Regions from separate parts of the Nocardia brasiliensis ATCC 700358 genome, predicted to be linked through region 2. Evidence: riboswitches for the same ligand, from Rfam matches in the RefSeq annotation. Region 2 holds a riboswitch; the other holds the start of a gene.
The links. A riboswitch is a leader RNA that binds a small molecule or an ion and turns the genes downstream of it on or off. The one in region 2 is predicted to bind S-adenosylmethionine.

Region 1 (7,321 bases), 1.4 Mb from region 2:
TCCAGCGGGCCGAATCCTTCGCCGAAGCGCTGGTGCAGCCGCTGCTGTGCTGGTCGTGGGCCGCGTCGCTGCCGATCACCGTCGCGAATCGGAGCCTGCGCCCGTCCACCGCGGTGGCCTGCGGACAGTTCCTCGTCTTCGACACCGCCGCCTACCGCGCCGTCGGCGGGCACGGCGCGGTAGCCGCGAGCCCCACCGAGGATCTCGACCTCGCCCGCACCCTGCGCCGCGCCGGTCACTCCACCGCCCTCGTCGCGGCGGGTCCCCTGGCCGCCACCCGAATGTACCGGGACGCAACCGAACTCGAAGCCGGGTACATCCGCTGGCTGTGGTCCGCCTACGGCGGCACGGTAACCGGCGGCTCTCTTATCGGAACCCTTGCCGCCCTGGCCTTTTGGGTCCCACCCCTGGCCGCCCTCCGCGCCCGCACCCGCCGCACCGGCCTGCTCGGTTACGCCGCCGCCATAACCACCCGCCTCCTCGCCCGATCCCTCGAGCGCGGCGCACCCCCCACCCCCACCGACCTCGCTGCGGCCGCGACCCACCCCCTCGCCGTCGCCACCTACCTCCGCCTCTGGGTTCGCTCCCACCACACCCACCGCCGCGGCCGCCTCGAGTGGAAGGGCCGCCCCCTCCCCACCTGATCCCCGCACCCTTTGTGTCGTACGGCGTGTCGAGTTGGGCGGTTACTCGCTGACCTGCCGGGTGCGAGAACGCAGAACAGTGCGGAAACTCAGCGCACCGCACTGAGCCCCACAAGGCCGCGCCATGGTTGGACACCATGCTGCGCGCTCGGCCATGGGTGCGCAGTCCCCGATGCGGAGCGACACCGTCGAACTCGACTCGTCACGTTGGCCACGGAGCGTTTTCTGATCTGCCGCACCCCTTTTGCGTTCCCGCACCCGCTGTGCCATGGCAGATCCGGTGCGGGAAGGCAGAAGGGGTGCGGGAGTTCAGGGGACTTCGGTGATGCCTACGGTGGGGAGGAAGAGGCAGGTGTCGGTGCCGTTTTCGACCGTGCCGAAGACAGCGGCCAGGACGGTGCCGGAGCCGGTGTCGACCGGGACCGCGCGGATGCCGCCGACCGGGAGTGCGGCGGCGAAGAAGTCTTGGACGGCGCGTTCGGCGAGGGGGCGTAGGGCGGGCGGAACCTCCGGGGGCACCATCGCGCGGAAGACATCCGAAAGCGAACCCATCGACGCCATGCCCCCGCGCCCGGTGGTCACGTTCATCCAGGCGACCCGCATCCCGCCGGTGTCCACGCTGTCGCGACCGAGCCCATACGGCATGAAGGTGAACATGGTCTGCCCCGCCTTGACGGCGGACATGTCGATCCCGGGCAACGTGATCGCCGTCTTCGGCCACGGCCCGGGCACGGCCCCCGCCACCGCCGGCGCCAACCCCAGCGTCGTCCCTTCCGAGCAGAACGCCGCCGCCGTCGGATACAGAAACGGCTGCATCCCGAACGCCCGCAACCCATCCACCGCAGCCTGATAAGTCCCGAACAGATCCGACGCCGTCGTCCCGGACTGACCGGCCCGACCCCCGGGCGGAACAGGCGCAACCGAAGCCTGCGGCGCGGCAGCAGGGGACGCGGCGGGGTCAGGGGTGGCGGCGGCTGGGGCGGTCGCGGCAAGGGTCAGGGCACAGGCCGCGGCCGCGGTGAGCATGGTGAGGCGGTGTGCTGCGGCCACAGGGACCTCTTCTCATCGTCGACACGACCGGGAGATGAACGGTACTCCGGCAAACGTCGGCACCACGAGAAATACGACATCGCTACCTTCTGGCGTGTCGTGCGCACTCCCCGTCCCGCGGCCCGCTCCACCGCGCCCCCGCCACGCTCAGCGCATGTTCGGCTATTGGTTATAGCGGGGGGTGGGCAGGGGCGGCAAGGTCTACGCTCACGGTGATCGGTTTCCTTGTGTCGGGGTTTGCGTGCTGGGCATGATAATTCGGCTCGACCCTGGCATCGCCCGATGTCCGGATCGGCGTCAACCATCCAGAGCGACCGAGAGACCTGGCTCGTCGACGTCGCAGCAACCCCCCGGTTCACCGGGTGCGGGTGCTTCCGCCGGGACCGATGGAGGAACCGAAGTGATCAGCTCTGCTGTCCGCAGTACCCGGTGGGGTCGCCGGCATATCGATCAGTGCAAGGTGACCGCCCAGAGCTGTCGGGGCTGACCCGCAGCCAGAGTGTGCACCCGTCGCTGGCCGGGTGATGCGACCGGCGCCCGACGCGGCGCGGTCACGTTCGTTCTTCCGAAGGACCCCGACCATGAGTGAGCGCAGCGAGCGACCAGCTGCCATGGCCGTCGAGACGCCGCCGAACCTCGGCGGGGTGGCGTCATGAGTGCGTCCACCGCCCCCGAAGCTCTGACCGGCGAAACCACCGTGGACGCGAAAGCACCACGCGCCGAACACGAATCCCTGTCGCAGACAGCCGCCCCGACGGTGGCCAAACCCTGGCATCCGTGGCGGTGGGTGATCAGCGCGATCGCGTTGATCCTGCTCGCCCAGTTCGTGCACGGCCTGGTGACCAACCCCGGCTGGGATTGGCCGACGTTCGCGAAGTACATCACCGCGAAATCGGTGCTGTCGGCGCTGCGGGTGACGTTGGAGCTCACCGCGTGGGGTACCGCGCTCGGCTTCCTGCTCGGCACCGCGCTGGCCATCGCGCGCCTGTCGAACAATCCGGTGCTGCGGGTGATCTCGTGGTGCTACATCTGGGCGTTCCGCTCGATTCCGCTGATCGTGCAGCTGCTGTTCTGGTTCAACATCGCCTACCTCTACCACACGCTCTCGGTCGGGATCCCGTTCGGCCCCGCGTTCTTCACGTTCGAGGTGAACGGCGTGATCAGCGGTTTCACCGCGGCGGTGATCGGGCTCGCGCTGCATCAGGCCGCGTATTCGGCCGAGATCATCCGGGCGGGCATCATCTCGGTGGACGCTGGTCAACTGGAAGCCGCTGCGGCGTTGGGTATTCCGCGGGTGCGACAGTTCCGCACAATCGTGGTCCCGCAGGCGATGCGGTCTATCCTGCCGAACGCGACCAACGAGGTGATCAGCCTGTTCAAGGGCACCTCGATCGTGTCGGTGATGGCGATCGCCGAACTGTTCTATCAGGTGCAGGTGATCTACGGCCGCAACGGCCGGGTGGTGCCGCTGCTCATGGTCGCCACCGCCTGGTACATCGTGCTGACCACCGTGTTGTCGGTGGCGCAGTTCTACATCGAACGGCACTACGCGAAGGGCGCGCAGCGCACGCCGCCACCGTCGCCGCTGCAGCGCGTCCGGCTCAAGCTGCGCGAGATCGCCGAATCCGGTTCCGCCGCACCCCGAGGAGCGACTCGATGACCGCCGCCACCGCCGTCGAGGTCCGCGGCGTCCGTAAGTCTTTCGGCGCGCACGAGGTGTTGCGCGGTATCGACCTGACCGTCCGATCCGGCGAGGTGGTGACGGTGATCGGCCCGTCCGGTTCGGGCAAGTCGACGCTGCTGCGGGTGATCAATCATCTGGAGTCGCTGGACGCGGGCACCGTGCACATCGACGGCGAGTTGATCGGCTATCGCCTGCGCCGCAACACTTTGCACGCCCTGCCCGATCGGGAAGTGCGAAAGCAGCGCTCCCGCATCGGTTTCGTCTTCCAGCAGTTCAATCTGTTCCCGCATCTGACGGTGCTCGACAACGTCACGCTCGCACCGCTTTCCGCGCAGCGCCGCGACCGCAAGGAGGTCGAGGCCGAGGCGCGGGTGCTGCTGGACCGGGTCGGCATCGGCGCGCTGGCCGACGCCTACCCGCGCACGTTGTCGGGCGGTCAGCAGCAGCGGGTGGCGATCGCGCGCGCACTCGCGTTGCGCCCCCGCGTGATCCTGTTCGACGAGCCGACCTCGGCGCTCGATCCGGAGTTGGTCGGCGAGGTGCTCGACGTGATCCGCGATCTCGCGCAGGGCGGCACCGCGCTGGTGATCGTCACCCACGAGATCGGCTTCGCGCGCGAGATCGCCGACACCGTCGTGTTTCTCGACGCGGGCGCCGTGGTGGAGCAGGGCCCGCCCGCGGCCGTGCTCGACCATCCCGAACATCCGCGCACCCGCGCGTTCCTCTCCAGAGTCCGCTGATGAACAGGTATCCGATGAAGCTTTCCGCTCTGGCCACCGCCGCCGCGACCGCCGTCGTGCTGCTGGCCACCGGCTGCACCGATCCCGAGGCGGAGTCGCAGACCCAGCCCGCCGGTGCGATCTCGTTCGATCTTTCGGCCGCCCAGACCGGCCGCGTCCGCGCGCACAAGGTGGACAGCATCGCCGCCGAGGTGCCGCAGGCGATCCGGGACCGCGGCACGCTGGTGGTGACCGGCGCGTCCGGCACCGCGCCGCCGCTGCGGTTCTATGCCGACGACGACAAGACCGTCGTCGGCTCGGAGGTCGATTTCGCCTCCTTGATCGCCGATATCCTCGGGCTGAAACTCGATGCGCAGGTGGCGGATTGGTCGCAGAACTTCGTGCGCATCGATTCCGGCGAGGTGGACGCGTTCATCTCCAACGTCACGGTGACCGAGGAGCGCAAGGAGAAGTACGACTTCGCCACCTACCGCAACGACACGGTCGCGCTGGAGGTGCCCAAGCAGAGCACCCTCGACTACCAGGACCGGAAGAGCTTGGCGGGCAAGCGGATCGGCGTGGGCACCGGCACCAACCAGGAGCAGTTGCTGGTGAAGTGGAACGAGCAGAACCGCGCCGAAGGCCTGGCCCCCATCGACATCGCGTATTTCCAGCAGGTCAGCGACTACTACCTCGCGCTCGCCTCGCAACGGCTGGACGGCTACATCGGACCGAATCCGACGGCGATCTATCACTCCAGCACGGCCAACCAGACCAAGATCCTGGCCACCTTCTCCGGCGCGGGTGAGGTGCTGCAGGGCGAGATCGCGGTACTCACCAAGAAGAACACCGGGCTGGTCACCGCGATCCAGCACGCGTTGAACTACGCCATCGAGCACGGCACCTACCAGCAGGTGATCGATCGGTGGGGCCTGAAGTCCGAGCAGGTCAGCGAGTCCCGGATCAATCCGCCCGGCCTGCCGAAACAGCGGTGATCGCATGAAGTTCCTCTTGTTCACCCTGGTCACTCGCGTTCCCGACCCGACGACCGGACGGCTGCCCGGCACCAGGGAACGCCTGTTGAACGTCGTCGAACAGGCAAAGCTGGCCGAGGATCTCGGCTACGACGGGTTCGCCGTCGGTGAGCGGCACGAGGATCCGTTCCTCTCGGCCGCACCGCCGGTGATCCTCAGCCACCTCGCCGCGGTCACCTCGCGCATCACGCTGTTCACCGCGGTCACCACGTTGAGCCTGCTCGATCCGGTGCGCGCGTTCGAGGACTACTCGACGCTGGACAACCTGTCCGGCGGGCGGCTGGAGCTGATCATCGGCAAGGGCAACGGGGCCGCGCAAGCCGAGCTGTTCCACGTCACCACCGACGATCAGTGGGACCGCAATCGTGAAGGCTACGAATTGTTCCGGGCGCTGTGGGACAGCGACAGCGTCACCTGGTCGGGCCGGTTCCGGCCGGAACTGAAGGACGCCAAGGCCTTACCGCGACCGTGGCAGCCGCGGGTCCGGATCTGGCACGGCAGCGCGACGAGCCGGGATTCGGTGGAACTCGCCGCGCGCAACGGTGATCCGCTGTTCTCGGCCAACGTCACCTATTCGATCGAACCGTATGCCGAACTGGTCCGGTATTACCGGGAGCGCTGGGCGTTCCACGGGCACGATCCGGCCGCGGCCCTGGTCGGTGCGGGTACCGCGGGATTCCATGTGGCGCGCACGTCGCAGCAGGCCAGGGACACCTACCGGCCGATCTTCGAGGCGCGACTGGCGTTGGCGCGCAAGCACGGCCTGCCGATCGTGTTCGAGACGCTCGACGACTTCCTCACCCGCAGTTCGGCTCTGGTCGGCAGTCCGGAACAGGTGATCGACAAAGTGGGCAGGCAGCACGAGCAGTTCGGGCACGAGGTGATCCACCTGTCCGCCGAACGCGACGGCCGCCCCGAGATCGACTACCTGGACGGCCTCGCCCTGTTCCAGACCGAGGTGGCGCCGGAGCTGCGCCGTCGAATTCCCAGCCGCCCCTTGGCCACCGGCACCGCCGATTTCGACCCGCGTGACGTGCTTGTCCGCGCCGATACTTCTGGAGTTACCCCGTGATCCGATCCCGCCCCCGACTCGTCGCGCTGGCAGGCGCATTGGCCGCGGCGACCACGCTGGCCGCCTGCGGCACCGATGCGGCCGCACCCGGCGGCGACGCCGGTCCGCCGCAGCCGGGCGGCACCCTGCGCTACGGCTTGTCCCAGGCGCCGACCTGCTCGGACCCCGCGCAGGCGGGCACCAACCAAACCCTGTACGTGACAAGGCAGATCGTCGATTCGCTGACCGATCAGGACCCGAAGACCGGCGAGCTGAAGCCGTGGCTGGCACAGAGCTGGGAGGTGAGCCCCGACGCGAAGGTGTTCACCTTTCATCTGACCGACGGCGTCACTTTCAGTGACGGCACCCCGCTCACCGCGGATTCGGTCAAGCAGACCTTCGATTCGGTGCTCCGGCTCGGGTCTGCCAAGGCGCCGCTGGCAGGCAGCTATCTCACCAACTACGTGGGCACCACGGCCGTGGACGAACTGACCGCGCGAATCGAGTTCAGCAAGCCGAACGCGCAGTTCCTGCAGGCGTCCTCGACCACCCAGCTCGGCATCCTGGCCGCGGCCACGACGGCGAAGCCGGCCGAACAACGCTGCCTCGGCGACAATATCGGCAGCGGGCCGTTCACCTACACGAACTACCGGCAGGACGCCTCCGCGACGCTGGCGAAGCGCACCGGCTACCAGTGGGGTTCGGCCGTCTTCGCGCATCGCGGCGAAGCCTATCTGGACAAGATCGAGTTCACGGTGGTGCCCGAATCCGGCGTGCGCACCGGCAGTCTCGCCTCGGGACAGCTGGACGCGATCAGCGATGCGCTGCCGCAGGACGCACCGCAGCTCGAGGCGACGGGTGGCCGCATCCTGAGCACCGCGAATCCCGGTGTGCCGTTCGGCTTCCAGACCAACGTGACGCGCGGTCCGCTGCGTGATCCCGCGGTGCGCCAAGCCCTGCTGCCCGCGATCGACCGTAAGCAGTTGGTGGACACCGTGCTCGGGCCGCAGTTCAAGCCCGCGACCAGCGTGCTGGCCAGCAGCACACCCGGCTACCGGGACTTCTCGGCGCGGCTCGCCTACGACCCGGCGAAGGCCAAGGCCCTGCTCAATCAGGCGGGCTGGGTACCCGGCGGCGAC
Region 2 (7,321 bases):
GGCCGGTCATGCCGCCCAGGATATGGCAGGAAGCGTGCGTCGACGGTCAGTCCTGCCACTCGTGCGACGCGACCGGAACGCGAAGACTGGGACGCGGGCGCCCACCCGACACCCGCACAGATCTACGGAGGAAACGCATGACCAGCGAAAAGCGCACGCGGATAACGGTGCTCGGACTCGGGCGGATGGGCTCGGCGATCGCCGGACGCTACCTGGCCGCCGGCTACCCGACGACGGTGTGGAACCGGACGCCGGGCCGCGCGCCGCAGCTGGACGAACTGGGCGCGCGCCGCGCCGCGCCGCTCACCGACGCGATAGCGGCGAGCGAACTGATCATCGTCTCGCACGTCGACACCCCCGGCGTGGCGGCGCTGCTGGCGACCGTTCCCGGCGCGCTGGCGGGACGCACGGTGCTGAACGTCTCGACTGGCCGCCCCGACGAGGCCCGCGCGCTGGCCTCCTGGATCGCCGAGCAACGGGGTCACTTTCTCGACGGCGCGATTCTCGGCATGCCCGCGACGGTGGGCACCGCGGCCACGCTCGTTCCCTACAGCGGGTCGGCCGAAGCCGCGGACGCACACGGCGCGGCGATCGCGGAGCTGGGCGCCACCAGCTATCTCGGCGCGGACACCGGCCTGGCGGCCTTGCACGACATGGCGGTGCTCGCGGGCATGTACGGACTGTTCGGCGGCTTCTTCCACGCGGCGGCGATGCTCGGCGGCGCACCGGCCACGGTGCACGGTCTCACCGCTGATTTCCTGGTGCCCTGGCTGCGCGCGCTGCTCGACGTGCTGCCGGCCCTGGCCGCCGAAATCGACGCGGACGAATTCGCGCCGACCTTCGCGAGCATCGCGGAGATGGGGTCGGTGCTGGAAACGATCCGCGGCGTGAGTCGCGAGCAGGGACTGCCCACCGACCTGCTGGACCCGTTGCAGCGACTGCTCGACGCGAGCGTCGAACGGGGTCTCGGCGCGGACAACTTCCCCCGCGCCGCCACGGTGCTGCGCGACCACACCGTCGCGGCCTGACCGGAAAACAGTCCGGGCACCCGTACCACCGTGTGGTGCGGGTGCCCGTAGAGTCGTCCCCGGCGCCGGATTCGCTGCCAGCGCCGGGACATTCAGCTGGTCAGCGCAGGGCGCGGGCCAGGTTAGCGTCCAGCGCGCCGAGGAATTCCTCGGTGCTCAGGTAGCCCTGATCGCCGCCGACGAGCAGCGCGAGATCCTTGGTCATCTGGCCGCCCTCGACGGTCTTGATGACGACATCCTCGAGGGTCTGCGAGAAGCCGATCACCTCGGGGGTGTTGTCCAGCTTGCCGCGGTGCTCGAGCCCGCGCGTCCAGGCGAAGATCGACGCGATCGGGTTGGTCGAGGTCGGCTTGCCCTGCTGGTGCTGGCGGTAGTGCCGGGTGACGGTGCCGTGCGCGGCCTCCGCCTCACAGGTCTTGCCGTCCGGGGTCAGCAGCACCGACGTCATCAGGCCGAGCGAACCGAAGCCCTGGGCCACGGTGTCGGACTGCACATCGCCGTCGTAGTTCTTACAGGCCCAGACGTAACCGCCCTCCCACTTCATGGAGGAGGCGACCATGTCGTCGATGAGGCGGTGCTCGTAGGTCAGGCCCGCCGCGTCGAACTGGGTCTTGAACTCGGCGTCGAAGACATCCTGGAACGTGTCCTTGAACATGCCGTCGTAGGCCTTGAGGATGGTGTTCTTCGTGGACAGATACACCGGGTAGTTCTGCTGCAGGCCGTAGTTGAACGAGGCGCGCGCGAAATCGATGATCGAGTTCTTGAAGTTGTACATGCCCATGACGACGCCGCCGTCCTCGGGCATCTTCACGACCTCGTGCTGGATCGGCTCGCTGCCGTCCTCCGGCGTGAAGGTCACGGTGACCGTGCCCGCCTGATACACCTTGAAATCGGTGGCGCGGTACTGGTCGCCGAACGCGTGGCGGCCGATGATGATCGGCTTGGTCCAGCCGGGCACCAGGCGCGGGACGTTGGAGATGATGATCGGGGCGCGGAAGATGGTGCCGCCGAGGATGTTGCGGATGGTGCCGTTGGGCGAGCGCCACATCTTCTTCAGGCCGAATTCCTTGACGCGGGCCTCGTCCGGCGTGATGGTGGCGCATTTGACGCCGACGCCGTGGCGCTTGATCGCCTCGGCGGCATCGATGGTGACCTGGTCGTCTGTCTTGTCCCGGTACTCGATGCCCAGGTCGTAGTACTCGAGGTTCACGTCGAGATACGGATGGATCAGCTTGTCCTTGATGAACTGCCAGATGATCCGGGTCATCTCGTCGCCGTCGAGTTCGACGACGGTGCCTTCAACCTTGATCTTGGACATGGATCTTCGTGTCCTCCTAGGATGGTGCCCTCATTGCACGGCCAGGCGAACACGCTTGTGAGCGGACCCCAGCTGTTCCAACAGACAACGTATATGCCCCGCGTTGTCCGCGAGACGTGTGGTGCAAACAAGACAAGCGTACTGCTGCCGCTGTTCGCGGTGTGCGGGCAGCCCCCCGAGTGAGAAACCCCACGAACTTACTGACTGGTAGGTCCCAGCGCAATTCACCGGTTGGTCACAGCCCACTGCATCGGTTGATACGGCGCAATGCGCAGGTCGCCCGCGTCCCCCACGATAGGTCCGCGGACCGCCGCCTGGCGATCCGCGGACCGAGTCGTTATCCAGCTGATCAGACTCCGACGTGCACCGGGCGCGCCGCGTCGTCGGCGCCCTCGATCAGGTTCGCCGGCCGGTCCCGGATCATCAGCCAGATCACCGGGATGGCGGCCAGGAAGAACCCGGCGCCGACATAGAACGCCACGTCGTAGCTGTGGATCGAGGCGCGGGCGAGCAGGTTGTCCAGCGTCGCGTGGCTCTCGGCGTAGCTCTTGGCCGTCTGCACCGAGATGGTGGTCAGCAGCGCCGTGCCGACCGCGCCGCCGACCTGCTGTGCGGCGTTCAGCAGCGCACTGGCCACGCCCGAATCCGCTTCTTCCACCTGATGCAGCGCGACGGTCTGCATGCCGACGAACAGCGGACCCATGCCGAGCGCGATCAGCAGCTGCGCGGGCAGCACGCTGGTCGCGTAGCCGTCCCCGAAACCGAGCTGGGCCAGCCACAGCAGACCGAGCACGCCGAGCACCGCGCCGGCCACCATCAGCGGCCGCGGACCGATCTTCGGCAGCAGCGCGCTGGTCACGCCCGCGGAGATCGCGATGCCCGCGGGGAACGGCAGGAACGCGAAGCCCGCCTTCAGCGACGAGTAGCCGAGCGTGATCTGGAAGTAGTAGCTGAGGAACAGGAACATCGCGAACATGGCGATCGGCACCAGCAGCGCGGCGAGGAACGCGCCGCCCCGGTTGATCTCACCCGGAATATGCAGCGGCAGCAGCGGATTCGCCGAGCGTCGCTCGATCGCGACGAACGCGATCAGCAGCGCGGCACCGGCCACCAGCAGGCCGAGCGTGCTGCCCGCCAGCCAGCCGTCGTCGGCGGCCCGGCTGAAGCCGTACACGATCGAGATCAGGCCGAGGGTGACGGTGACGGCGCCGGGCACGTCGTAGCCGCCGGTCCGCGGTGTCGGCACATCCTTTACCACCCAGGCCAGCGCGCCGACCAGGGCGAGCAACGCGATCGGGGTGTTCACCAGCAGGCACCAGCGCCACGAGGCGTATTCGGTGAGCGCGCCACCGGCGATCAGGCCGAGCGCGGCGCCACCGGCGGAGATCCCGGCGAACAGGCCGAAGGCCTTGGCCCGCTCACCTGGTTCGGTGAAGGTCACCGAGAGCAGCGAGAGCGCGGCCGGCGCGAGCAACGCCGCGAAGGCACCCTGCAGGGCACGTCCGGCGAACATCTCGGCCCCGTTCTGCGCGAGACCGGCAAGTGCCGACGCGGCCGCGAAGCCGATCAGACCGACGATGAAGATCCGCCGTCGGCCGAGGTAGTCGGCCAGCCGCCCGCCGAGCAGCAGCAGGCCGCCGAAGATCAGCGTGTACGCCGTGAGCATCCACTGTTTGTTGCCGTCGCTGATGCCGAGGTCCTGCTGCGCGAAGGGCAGCGAGATCGTCACGATGGTGGCGTCGAGCACCACCATGAGCTGGGCCAACGCGATGACGCCGAGGGCGAACCAGCGCGCGGAACTGCCTTGTTTTTCTGGAACTGCTACCGCTGTCGCAGTGTCGGTCACTGTCTTCTCCCTCATATCGAAGTGTTGCCATCCTGGCATTGCGCGACATTTGGCGTCAAGAGAAAAATGTCGTAACACGACAGTTGTCTGTTAATGACACGATCCGACCCGATTGCGATAGCATGGATGCATGCTCGAGTCACCGACGCCGACGAGTGCGAACGCCGCGGCCCCCACGCCGCAACCCCACCCCGGCCTGCGCGAGCGGAAGAAGCAGCAGACGCGGTTGCGCATCATCGAAGTCGGCCTGAATCTGTGCGACGCACAGGGATTCGACGCGACCACGATCGAACAGATCGCCCACGCGGCCGATATCTCGCCGCGCACCATCAACCGGTACTTCGAGAGCAAGGAAGACATCGTCCTCGGGCCGGTGGTCGACTTCGGCGCGGCGGTCGCGCACACCCTGCGCGAACTGCCGCACACCGGGAACGAACTGCACGCGTTGCGCGAAGCGTTCCTGCGGGTCGTCGACAGCGCGTCGACGAACGACAGCACCGACCCGGTGACCTTCCGCCAGTTCCAGCAGATGCGGCGGATCATGCGCAGCAGCGCGGCGGTCAGCACCCGCAGCATCGACCACGCCGAGAGCAAGAACGCCGCGATCGCGAGCGTGCTCGCCGAGCGGCTCGACACCACGCCCGACGCACTGCCGGTACGGCTCATCCTCGGCACCTGGCAGCTGATCGGGCACGTCGGCATGGAATGTCAGGAGGCAGTCTTCGACGACGATGATCTCGAGGGCGCGGCCCAGGCCGCGCGCACGGCCTTTACCACGACATTCGACGAGTTCCTGCGCTTGTGCTGCGGTACCGGTAGCGCCGCCGCGGGGTGAGGTTGCGGCGGCCGCGGCCGCGCCGGTTATGATCGCGGTCAGGTCATGAGTACCAGCGCCAAGCCCCGGCTCGCTGGTCGGCAACCCTCCAGCAGCGGTGGGGTGCTCCGGGTGATGACCCGGCTCTCGACGGTCGAGAGCAAGCGCGCTTCCAGGAGGTTCCCGAAATGTGTTGTTGTTCTGCGCCTGCGCCCCGATAACCCAGCAGTTCTGGCGAGCAACCTTTTCTTTGGAGCAAAACCGACATGACTGACCCCACCGTGTCCGAGGTCGATCCGAGTCAGTGGTCCTTCGAGACCAAGCAGGTGCACGCGGGCCAAACGCCCGACGCCGGTACCGGCGCCCGGGCCCTGCCGATCTACCAGACCACCTCGTACGCCTTCCGCGATACCGATCACGCCGCCGCGCTGTTCGGCCTCGCCGAGCCGGGCAATATCTACACCCGGATCATGAACCCCACGCAGGACGTGGTCGAGCAGCGCGTCGCCGCGCTGGAGGGCGGCGTCGCCGCACTGCTGCTGGCCTCCGGGCAGGCCGCGGAGACCTACGCGATCCTGAACCTGGCCGCGGCCGGCGACCACATCGTGTCCAGCCCGCACCTGTACGGCGGCACCTACAACCTCTTCCACTACACGCTGCCCAAACTCGGCATCGAGGTGTCCTTCGTCGACGACCCGGACGACCTCGAACAGTGGCGCGCCGCGATCCGGCCGAACACCAAGGCGTGCTACGGCGAGACCATCGCCAACCCGAGCAGCGCCATTTTCGACATCCCCGGCATCGCCGCCGTCGCGCACGCGGCCGGGCTGCCGTTGATCGTGGACAACACGGTGGCCACGCCGTATTTGATCCAGCCGCTGGCGCACGGCGCCGACATCGTGGTGCACTCGGCGACCAAGTACCTCGGCGGACACGGCTCGGCTATTGCGGGCGTTATCGTCGACGGCGGCACCTTCGACTGGACGGTGACCGACGCGCAGGGACAGTCCCGCTACCCCGGTTTCACCACCCCGGACCCGAGCTACCACGGCGCGGTGTTCGCCGATCTCGGCGCGCCCGCGTTCGCGCTCAAGGCCCGCGTGCAACTGCTGCGCGACCTCGGCGCGGCCATCTCACCGTTCAACGCGTTCCTGATCAGCCAGGGTCTCGAGACGCTGAGCCTGCGGGTGGAGCGACATGTGGCCAATGCCACGGCGGTCGCCGAATTCCTGCGCACCCACCCGGACGTGACCTCGGTCAGCTACGCGGGTCTGCCCACGTCACCGTGGTACGAACGCGCCCGGCAACTGGCGCCGAAGGGCGCGGGCGCGATCGTGGCCTTCGAGCTGCGCGGTGGTGTCGATGCGGGCAAGAAGTTCGTGGACGGATTAGTCCTGCACAGCCATGTGGCTAACATCGGAGATGTGCGTTCTCTCGTGATCCACCCCGCGTCGACCACACATTCGCAGCTCACGCCGGACGAACAACTCCGCGCGGGCGTCACTCCGGGGTTGGTCCGGCTGGCGGTGGGCATCGAGGGGATCGACGACATCCTGGCCGATCTGCGCGCCGGCTTCACGGCGGCGGCGACGTGACGGTGGGTACCGAACCGAGTTTCCGCCGTTCGTCCGGGGTGGCCCTGCCGCCGCCGGACGGACGGCTCGGGATCATCCCGGTCGGTGATATTCGATTGGAGAGCGGCGCGGTCATTCCGCAGGTCCATCTCGCGGTCCAGCGGTGGGGCGAGCTCTCCCCCGAGCTGGACAACGTGGTGCTGGTCGAGCACGCGCTCACCGGCGACTCGCACGTGGTCGGCTTCCCGGACGATATCCACCCGCTGCCCGGCTGGTGGGACGGCATGGTCGGTCCGGGCTGTCCGCTCGACACCGACGAGTGGTGCGTGATCGCGACGAACGTGCTCGGCGGTTGCCAGGGGAGCACCGGGCCGTCGACCCTGTCGCCCGATGGAAAGCCTTGGGGCGCAAGGTTTCCCGAGATATCCATCCGCGACCAGGTGACCGCCGAGGCAGCGCTGATGGATCGGCTCGGCGTCACGCGGCTGGCCGCCGTCGTCGGCGGATCGATGGGCGGTATGCGGGTACTGGAGTGGATGGTCGGCAGTCCCGACCGGGTCGGCGCCGCATTGGTACTGGCCGTCGGCGCCCGCGCCACCGCCGATCAGATCGGCACCCAGACCACCCAGATCGCCGCCATCAAAGCCGATCCGGACTGGCAGGGCGGCGATTACCACGACACCGACCGCGCGCCGATGACCGGCATGGGACTGGCCCGGCGCATCGCGCACCTCACCTATC

Region 1: another riboswitch for S-adenosylmethionine. It lies ahead of O3I_RS11810 (amino acid ABC transporter permease); the one in region 2 lies ahead of O3I_RS05265 (bifunctional o-acetylhomoserine/o-acetylserine sulfhydrylase).

The regions. Positions count from the first base shown of each region.
Region 1 is NC_018681.1:2,631,732-2,639,052, reverse strand. Features, by position in the region: gene O3I_RS11820 (glycosyltransferase) at 1-644, shown strand, start outside; gene O3I_RS11815 (hypothetical protein) at 954-1,694, opposite strand; SAM riboswitch class I at 1,993-2,087, shown strand; gene O3I_RS11810 (amino acid ABC transporter permease) at 2,347-3,354, shown strand; gene O3I_RS11805 (amino acid ABC transporter ATP-binding protein) at 3,351-4,118, shown strand; gene O3I_RS11800 (ABC transporter substrate-binding protein) at 4,118-5,092, shown strand; gene O3I_RS11795 (LLM class flavin-dependent oxidoreductase) at 5,097-6,203, shown strand; gene O3I_RS11790 (ABC transporter substrate-binding protein) at 6,200-7,321, shown strand, end outside.
Region 2 is NC_018681.1:1,214,338-1,221,658, reverse strand. Features, by position in the region: gene O3I_RS05290 (GlxA family transcriptional regulator) at 1-10, opposite strand, end outside; gene O3I_RS05285 (NAD(P)-dependent oxidoreductase) at 138-1,028, shown strand; gene O3I_RS05280 (NADP-dependent isocitrate dehydrogenase) at 1,129-2,346, opposite strand; gene O3I_RS05275 (MFS transporter) at 2,696-4,207, opposite strand; gene O3I_RS05270 (TetR family transcriptional regulator) at 4,323-5,027, shown strand; SAM riboswitch class IV at 5,069-5,179, shown strand; gene O3I_RS05265 (bifunctional o-acetylhomoserine/o-acetylserine sulfhydrylase) at 5,273-6,601, shown strand; gene metX (homoserine O-acetyltransferase MetX) at 6,598-7,321, shown strand, end outside.